3 regions of the Vibrio scophthalmi genome follow, and region 2 is predicted to be linked to each of the others. Evidence: predicted binding sites of a transcription regulator. Region 2 holds the regulator's gene; each other region holds the start of a gene.
The links. The regulator PurR, encoded in region 2, represses purine synthesis genes. The targets are predictions, from matches to a motif close to TNANGNAAACGTTTNCNTNA.
Positions count from the first base shown of each region.

Region 1 (3,286 bases), 1.4 Mb from region 2:
GAATTTTATGTTCTGATGGTTCAAAGTTCGCACTCAACACCGAAAACACACTCGATACCATGCGTGACATTAATATCGATTATTGTGGCGGCGAAGGGCTAGGAAAATTTAACGAAAGCACGCGCTATTACTCATTCAAATGCAAATCCGGCACATTACTGAGTATTGCCAAGTAAGTTCCGCCAAACCATTATCAGTACATCATTTTCCTATTTTCTTTAGACAAAAAAAGGAGCATTAAGCTCCTTTTCAAAATCATCTTGGCGACTTAACCATCTATCCAACAGCGAATTTCATCATTCCAAATACGAAAAAGGCTCCAGAAGGAGCCTTTCAAATCGCATTTTCATAGTAGATGAGCGACACAGTCACTCGTTCACTCTACGAAGAAAAATTAAGCGTAAACCGGTAGACGCTTACAAATTTCCAATACTTTCACTTTGGTGGCTTCAATCACAGACTCATCACCGATGTTGTCTAAGATGTCACACATCCAACCTGCCAATGCTTTTGAATCTTCTTCAGTAAAGCCACGGCGAGTGATTGATGGAGAACCAACACGGATACCAGACGTTACGAATGGGCTACGTGGGTCGTTTGGTACTGAGTTTTTGTTCACGGTGATATTGGCCGCACCTAGTGCTGCATCCGCTTCTTTACCTGTGATGTCTTTGTCGATCAGATCAACTAGGAACAAGTGGTTCTCTGTAGAACCAGACACGATGTTGTAGCCACGAGCAAGGAATTCAGCAACCATTGCTTTTGCGTTTGCAACAACGCGCGCTTGGTATTCTTTGAATTCTGGCTCTAGAGCTTCTTTGAACGCCACTGCTTTACCGGCAATAACGTGCATTAGAGGGCCACCCTGACCACCAGGGAATACCGCTGAGTTCAGCTTCTTATACAGATCTTCACCTTCGTTAGAAAGGATTAGACCGCCGCGTGGACCCGCTAGCGTTTTGTGCGTCGTTGTGGTTACTACGTGCGCATGCGGTACAGGGTTCGGGTAAACACCGGCAGCGATAAGACCCGCTACGTGCGCCATATCAACGAAGAAGTAAGCACCTACTTTGTCCGCGATTTCACGCATACGCGCCCAATCACACACTTGAGAGTAAGCAGAGAAACCACCAATGATCATCTTAGGTTTGTGTTCTACCGCTAATGCTTCCATTTCTTCGTAATCGATTTGACCTTTCTCATCGATGCCGTAAGGAATAATGTTGTAAAGCTTACCAGAGAAGTTTACTGGTGAACCGTGAGTTAGGTGACCGCCGTGCGCTAGGCTCATGCCTAGAACGGTATCGCCAGCGTTAAGCAGCGCCATGTAAACCGCGTTATTAGCTTGAGAACCCGAGTGTGGCTGTACGTTGGCATATTCGGCACCGAATAGTTCACAAGCACGTTCGATCGCAAGTGTTTCCACTTTATCCACATACTCACAACCACCGTAGTAGCGTTTACCTGGGTAACCTTCAGCGTACTTGTTAGTTAGCTGAGAGCCCTGTGCTTCCATTACTCGTGGGCTGGTGTAGTTTTCAGAAGCAATTAGTTCAATGTGCTCTTCCTGACGAAGAGTTTCTTCTTGGATAGCTGCGAACAAATCCGCATCGTAATCTGCGATGTTCATATCACGCTTAAGCATCTGTATCTCCTGACTCAGATTTAGACTGAAAGTTGCAAAAAACTGGCAAACGACCCCGACGCAAACGTTTTCGTCACCCTACTGGCGCGCATTTTACATAATTTGATCTAGGTCATAAAGAGAAAATTGCATTTTTCTCATGCAGTTTTTTCATACTGGTTTACAAGGTTTATCATGTTGAGGCCATCTTTGCCCAATAACTGTCAACACGACGATTTACACCTTGTAAAAAGACAATTACATAGGTTTACCTTAATTTTCGCTCTCAATCTACCGAAAACCTCATCTTTTCCTTACTATGCAGGCCATTCGTTCAAGGTTTAATTTTAAATTGATGGAAAAACATACACGTAAAGAAGATTGGATCGCCATATTGACCGGCACGTTTATCGTCGCACAAGGGGTCTTTTTCCTCCAATCAGCTCACCTTCTTACTGGTGGCACCACTGGCCTTGCATTGCTCGTTAGCCAAGTTGTTCCTTGGTCTTTCGGCACATTATACTTTTTAGCGAACTGCCCATTTTATCTTTTAGCTTGGAAACGTTTTGGCGCACGCTTCGCATTTAACAGCGCAATCTCAGGTGCGTTGGTGTCGATTTTAACCGATCACCTCGATTTGGTGATCAGTCTGGATAAAATCAGCCCTGCTTATTGTGCTTTAGCGGGTGGCGTTTTGATGGGACTGGGAATGCTGATTCTATTTCGTCATCGTTCTAGCCTTGGCGGCTTTAACGTGCTCTGTTTACTCATCCAAGATAAATTCGGTATTTCGGTCGGCAAAACTCAATTGGCGATTGATTGCGTTATTTTAATTACCTCATTTTTCTTTGTACCGCCGCAAACCTTACTCTATTCAGTATTTGGCGCGGTTGTACTTAATCTGGTGTTGGCGATGAACCATAAGCCAACTCGCTACGTAGTGAGCTATCGGTAAACTTCAAGATGATGTGTAATAGAAAGGTTTGGGGCATACCCCAAACCTTTTTGTTTACGACTTATTCGTTCACTTTCCACGGCACTAATTACTTATCGATGAGAAGAATTCGAGTCTCATAAGGGCGCAGCGACACCATTTGGTTTGTCACATTAAACAACGCATTTTGATAATTGGTTAATAAACACTGTGCAGCGGAAAGATCCAAATGCTCTGGTAATTGGCATATCGCCTCTTCAGCGTAAAAGTTACTAATTAAGATAAGCTGCTGCGTCTCACTCTCACGTAAATAGACATAACAGTGTTCATCTTGTGGCAGCAAATCATAGAACAAACCATGTGTGATCACAGGGTGTAGCTTGCGTAGTGCAATCAACTGCTGGTAAAAATAGAACACCGAGTTTTGATCATCTAAGGCGCTTTGCGCATTGATCTGCGTGTAGTTACTCGCCACTTCTAACCACGGTTCACCCTGAGTAAAGCCGGCATGACATGAATTGTCCCATTGCATTGGCGTGCGAGAATTATCACGAGACTTTTGCGCCAAGATGGTCATCATTTCATCATGATCTACCCCTTGCTGGTTGACCATAATATCGTACATATTAGTGCTTTCTACATCTCGATACTGCTCAATAGCAGTATAACCCGGATTGGTCATCCCTAACTCTTCACCTTGATAGATATACGGCGTACCTTGCATCATA
Region 1 covers NZ_CP134271.1:2,214,784-2,218,069, reverse strand. Annotated here, with positions in the region: gene RJD38_RS10155 (hypothetical protein) at 1-176, shown strand, start outside; gene glyA (serine hydroxymethyltransferase) at 395-1,645, opposite strand; gene RJD38_RS10145 (YitT family protein) at 1,980-2,579, shown strand; gene treC (alpha,alpha-phosphotrehalase) at 2,668-3,286, opposite strand, start outside.
Region 1: the regulator PurR is predicted to act here: its motif matches at 1,702-1,721, upstream of glyA (serine hydroxymethyltransferase).

Region 2 (3,286 bases):
TTGATCGCCAAATTGAGTGATAAGTAGCGCTATGATGGCAATCAGCAATAGGCCGAAAATCAGTTTTTTATTCATCTTGGTTCTCACTTATCTCTGGTAGATATCTATTTTATAGCGCGATAATTTCACTATCTTAGATACGCATCTTACGATCGTATTGTTGCATCGTTCAGTCATGAATACGGTTCTTTGCTCGTTGTTTTATATAGGAACTTCAAAGCACGCAAAAAATTTCAAAAAAAAAGCCAGCAACAATGGCTGGCTTAATTCAATTTATTCATTTTCTAAATTAATGCTCAAGGCGAGACATCAGTTCTTGGCGGCGAGCTTGAGGAACGACGGACCAATGCGTGCCTTTAATTGCGCCTTCAAGTGCCCAAAGCAACTCTAAACTCACCTGGGTATCATGTGAGGCTTGAATGGCTTTGTATGCTTGAACTGAACCCACTTGTTCTAAATTCTCAACTGATTCGATACCGGCTTTTTTCAGCATACGTTCAGTTGCAAGACGCAAGTTTGGTAGATCTTTAATACGAGTTGGTTTTGTTTTCGCTTGAGTGCTCTTTTCTTGCTTAGCGAGAGAGAGTGCATCGGTAGCCGTTTGCAGTGTTTTTGCACTGTCTTGGTACCACTCTTCACTTAAAGCAAAATATTTAGTAACAACAGGGAAGCCTCGTTTGTGATACACGTACGGTTCTAATCCTTGTTGCTTAAACTGCTCAGTAAGGGCATCGTCGGCACGAATATGAAGCTTGTCGTGTACAACCAATGCAAACATTGTGTCGTCTGCAAAAATGCCGAACCCACCAAACATAGAGCGAGATTTAATCCGACCTAAGGGCTCAAAAAGCCTCATAGAGTCTTTAAGTATTGGTTTATCCATTCAGTACTTTCTCGGTGTATGTGTATATACGCCACCAAATCAGGTCCGAGAGAATAGCAGTCAATGCAGATTTCTGGAGAGTAATCAGTTAACGTGTTGCATTTCTACCATCGGTAACCCCGCTGCCGTACATCATTACAATGTTTAGGCCGGTGGCTTTGCGTCCCAACTTTTCAGTTTGGTTTGCCCTGTGCGTGACTTAATTTGCTCTGCTAAAGATTAAATTACTTCTGTCAGGAAGTAGTCTATTAATATGGGATAATTGTGATCTTTATGCAAGAATAACTTTCATTTATGAGGCTTTAGCCGAAGGATTGCCCCTCGGCTAATCTTTATTGAATCATTAACTTAGTCGATTCTTGCAACGGTGCTACGCTCAACGATTTCTGGATGCATCTCAAACACGCGTTTTTCGTGTTCTTTATCTTTAATACGCTCTAGCAGAATTTCGAATGCGTTTTTACCAACACGACGCTTTGGTTGGTGAACTGTCGTCAGTGGTGGAGAGAAATACTCTGCCAATTCGATGTTGTCGTAGCCGATCACTGAGATGTCTTCTGGCACGCGAATGCCTTTTTGTTGCAGACGGCTCATTAGGCCTAATGCCATGGTGTCATTGAAGCAGAATACAGCCGTCGGGCGTTTGTCCATAGCAACGAGTTGGTCGGCGGCCAATACGGCCGTGTCACACTCAAAGTTACCTTCAAGAATCCAATCTTCGTTAACTTCAAGTTGTGCTTGGTTCATCGCACGTTTAAAGCCTTGGATACGCTCTTGGCAAACTGCTTTTTCAAAGTGACCGCTTAGGCAAGCGATGTCTTTGTGACCGTGGTCGATCAAGAATTTCGTTGCTAGGTAGCCACCTTCTTCTGAGTTGTCGATGATGTTGTCTGCTTGAGAGGTCTCAGGGCCCCAATCCATCACAACTTTAGGAATGTCTTTGTGGTTGTTGAGCATTTCGCTCAGTTCTTCTGTTAAGTCAGAACACATCACCAAAATACCATCAACGCGTTTTTCTGCGAGCATGCGAATGTAGTCGCGTTGTTTCTCGTAGATACCACCAGTGTTACATAGGATCAGTGTGTAGCCTTGGCGGTAACAGTAGCTCTCGACGCCATCAATTACTTCAGAGAAGAATAGGTTAGTAGATTGAGTTACTAGCATACCAATGGTACGAGTCGTATTGCATTTTAGGCTACGAGCAACGGCACTTGGTGCATAGTTTAGCTCTTTCACTGCTTCCATCACGCGCTCTTGCGTTGTCTCTGCGACAAAGCGAGTTTTATTGATCACGTGTGAAACAGTAGTGGTTGATACGCCAGCAAGGCGAGCAACGTCTTTAATAGTGGCCATAAGGGGTTGTCCTATCTTTAGCTGCCACGGCGGTATTCACATATCAGAATAATTTGGCAGAAAGTATTAAAAACACAAAAACCGCTTGATTACAGCGGTTTGTATTTAATTCATTATTTTTTTATCGTTTGCGCTGTCGATTCTAGACCGCATCTCGTTTGGGGGCAAATAAAAATCCCGTCCCCCATACTGTTATGCCCACCATGATAGGTGAGTGATTAGGCATCAGCCGAATAAAAATCACTTAAAACAAGGAGTGGATGAGGTGTCACTCGTTACTTTTATTACACCACACCAACCCTAGAAAAAGCCGTTATTCGCGAATTTATTCAGCATCAACTCATTACGCATCAACGCATCAAACACCTATTGGGTAGATATTGAGCGTCATTCACCCGTTAAGTATTGGCAATCAAGCTCTAAAAACGCAACCAGCAGCGCCGCAACGGCAGAGTAGAAACCAAACTTATCTAAGCCTTTGCATTTGGTCGCAAATTTAGCCACCCAGCTTAGAATGTGTTGACGGATAAAGGCTTCTTGTTCAACGAAACTTTCTTCAAAATGACGCTCTTGCTCAAGCTCGTTTGAACGAATAATGATGTTACCGAGCAGATCAAGTTCAATCGCAATATGATCCGCAGGCTCGTTCAAGCCTTGTTCAACCGCAACACCGTACTTTTGAAGTAATGCGTCCATTTCGTTCGCTGGTTTATCATGCAGTAGACCGGTTGTACCGATGTACATAGAAGCATAAGGCAGTGCAGATTCTTTATCAGACTTTAAAAATAAGTCACAAAAGTCAGCCGCCAACTCTAGCTGGCCATCTTCGCGGTCTAGCTGACGGTTAAGTGCATCCACTACATCATCAATGGCTGGTTTTAGGCTTGGGTTTTCACCAAGGCCAGATAAAAAGCTACGAATCTCAGGGCTTTGATATTGCTCTAGATCCGCTTCAGTTAGCTCTTTGGCAAATAAGCTAGAGAACCACCAGTAAATTTCTGCACGCTTTTCGTTAAACGCTTTTAACTCTTGCATCAAACAATGCTCCTA
Region 2 covers NZ_CP134271.1:376,840-380,125, reverse strand. Annotated here, with positions in the region: gene RJD38_RS01620 (TVP38/TMEM64 family protein) at 1-75, opposite strand, end outside; gene RJD38_RS01615 (TfoX/Sxy family DNA transformation protein) at 290-883, opposite strand; cyclic di-GMP riboswitch class I at 993-1,081, opposite strand; gene purR (HTH-type transcriptional repressor PurR) at 1,232-2,236, opposite strand; gene torD (molecular chaperone TorD) at 2,624-3,271, opposite strand.

Region 3 (3,286 bases), on a different replicon from region 2:
TATTGCCATGGATTGGTGCCGCAGTCACACCTTGCTCATTTAGGTAATGTGCAAGACGGTTTGCGCCATGTTTAGTGCGGCTAAAAACCAATACTTGGCGCCAATTACCATCGGTAATCAACTTCAATAGCATCGCTGGCTTCTTACCTTTATCCGCTGGGTAGATACACTGCTCTACTTTTTCTGCGGTTGAGTTAGCCGGTGCAACTGAGATTTCGACTGGGTTGTTTACCAAACCTTTTGCAAGATCGCGGATCTCTGGTGAGAACGTCGCTGAGAACAGTAGGTTTTGACGCTTTTTCGGTAGCAAGTTTAGGATTTTGCTGATGTCGCGGAAGAAACCCATATCCAACATGCGGTCAGCCTCATCTAAGACTAAGACTTCAAGCTGTGAAAAGTTCACCGCTTTCTGGTTGAAAAGATCAAGTAGACGACCCGGAGTTGCCACCAAGATGTCGCTGCCTTTACGCAGTTGCATCATTTGTGGGTTAATTTTTACGCCGCCAAATACCACGGTAGAATTTAGATCGAGGTAACGGCTGTAGTTGTGCACGTTCTCTTGGATCTGCGCTGCAAGCTCACGAGTCGGCGTTAAAATCAAAGCACGAACATGGTTGCTCTTCGCTTTTTGACCTTTACTTAGTAGTTCAAGGATTGGAAGCGTAAAGCCAGCTGTTTTACCGGTACCCGTCTGGGCTGCTGCCATGACATCTTGTCCTTCAAGAACTGCAGGGATAGCCTGAGCCTGAATTGGCGACGGCGTATCATATCCTTGCTCTTGAATAGCTTTAAGGATTGGAGCAGAAAGAGCGAGCGAGGTAAAACCCATAAATTTGATTCTCAATATATAGTGGTTCTTGCCGAGCAAGACATTTTTGTTTGGCTCGGGTAGAAAAGTTCGACATTCTGAGGCTTTTACCCTTCGGTATCAACATATCAATGCAAATAACCACCTTATCACGCCAGATAGAGCCAAATCACTCGAGGCTAGTGCTTTAATATCAATAAGTAACACTCATATTTCTTTTTATCTTTATTTGATTGCCGCTTTTCCATCGCGCCCTTAGTCATCAAGCCTTGCTGCTATTTTGCACACAAAACCCAACCGTTTGCGCTAACGTTTTCCTTTCTATAAAAACTTTAACAAAAGTGATCGTTGTCACAACGAAAAAGGCTGCGTATACTCCGCGCCCGGTTAGATATGAAGCCTACTCACGCAATAGCAATTGTATGGCTAGGTCATTAACCGGCTTTCAATCGACTGAAACATGGATATTTGCCCCAAGGAATCGGGCCCAGCGTAACTGTGAGCGTTTACGGGTCTTGAATTTGCTATCGGGCAAACCAACACGGCGAAACAACACCGCCCTGTTGCCAACGCCTGTGTGCGTGTAATTCTTTACCCGCCTTAAGACTGACACATAGCAAGGCAACATAATGCAAATCATCTTCAGCTTGGCCGGCATATTGGCTCTATTGGCATGTGCTTACGCACTTTCAGACAGTCGCCGTGATATTAACTGGCGTACTATCATCGGTGCATTTTCACTTCAGGCAGGTTTTGCTGCCTTAGTTCTCTATTTCCCATTGGGTCAATCGTTGTTGGTGACAGTCAGTGACGGTGTATCAGGTCTGCTCGCATTTGCTGATGCGGGGATTAGCTTCCTTTTTGGCGATCTCGCTTCTGGTAACTTCATCTTTGCTATTCGCGTCCTACCGCTGATCATTTTCCTGTCTTCTATTATTTCTCTGCTTTACTACCTTGGCATCATGCAGAAGCTAGTAAAAGTGATTGGTGGTGCGATTGCCCGTCTACTCGGCACTTCTCAGGTTGAATCTCTGGCTGCAACCAGCAATATCTTCCTTTCGATGAGTGAAGCTTCGCTTATTGTGCGTCCGTTCTTACCGAAAATGACCCGTTCTGAACTTTTCGCAGTGATCGTTGGTGGTATGGCATCAGTCGCGGGTTCTGTTCTTGGTGGCTACGCCGCTCTTGGTATCGAACTAAAATACCTAATCGCAGCCAGCTTTATGGCAGCACCGGGTGGTCTATTAATGGCAAAAATTCTCGTTCCTGAACGTGAAAAACTAAGCCAAGACGACCCAATTGAATTGGAAGCAAGTACCGATGCTAACATCATCGACGCCTTGGCTTCTGGTGCGATGAACGGCGTAAAAGTAGCGGTTGCTGTCGGCGCAATGCTACTGGCGTTTGTCAGTGTCATCGCCATGGTTAACGCAGGTTTTGAGAACGTAGGTAACTGGGTTGGTATTGATAACTTATCATTACAACTGATTTTTGGTTATCTGTTTGCACCACTGGCTTTCTTTGCCGGTATCCCAACAAACGAGCTGCTAACAGCGGGTGCATTGATTGGTCAAAAAACAGTTCTGAATGAATTTGTTGCCTTCTTGGATTTCATTAGTGTGAAAGAAACCTTGTCTGCCCATAGCCAAGTGATCATCACTTTCGCACTGTGTGGCTTTGCCAACATTGGTTCGATTGCGATTCAATTAGGTTCTATCGGTGTAATGGCACCAGAGCGTCGTCAAGATGTTGCACAGCTCGGTTTCCGCGCAGTGACCGCCGCAACGCTAGCGAACATGATGAGCGCAGCATTAGCTGGTCTGTTTATCGCGCTATAGGTTTTCGGCCAAAACCTGAAGAAACTCGGGTTAAAACGATAGCTTAAATTGAACAAGCCCACTCTTTCTCATTGAGTGGGCTTGTTACTATTCACAATCCGCTTTGCACGCTCAGCGACTTTAACTCTTCCACTACTTTAACTCTTCCACCACCAAATCAATAAAGCGACGAACCTTAGTCGACATATGTTTACGACTTGGGTAGACCAAACACATTTCGATTTTATGTACCGGAAAATCGGTAAATAACTCGACCAATTCGCCTCGCTCAATGCTGTCTAATACCAATGCTTCAGGCAAGCGACAAATGCCTTGCCCTAACGTGCTTAAACTGAGGGACATTTCTGGACTGTTGGTCGTCATCACTCCACTCACCTCAATACGCAGTAGTGAGCCATCGTGATCAATGTAGTTCCACACATAAGGCTGCTTGTGGTTGCTATAACAAATCATTTTGTGTTTGCTAAGATCACTCGGGTGTTTGGGCATACCATGTCTTTCTATATAACTCGGTGCAGCAACGGTGCGAGTGCAAGAGCGCTGAACAAGACGGCTAATCAAACTAGAGTCAGCAGCGCTTGACGATGAACGCAACACCACATCATAACCTTCGCCAATCAAATCCACCTTATGGTCGCTG
Region 3 covers NZ_CP134272.1:247,930-251,215, forward strand. Annotated here, with positions in the region: gene RJD38_RS16015 (DEAD/DEAH box helicase) at 1-829, opposite strand, end outside; gene RJD38_RS16020 (NupC/NupG family nucleoside CNT transporter) at 1,438-2,646, shown strand; gene RJD38_RS16025 (LysR family transcriptional regulator) at 2,779-3,286, opposite strand, start outside.
Region 3: the regulator PurR is predicted to act here: its motif matches at 1,163-1,182, upstream of RJD38_RS16020 (NupC/NupG family nucleoside CNT transporter).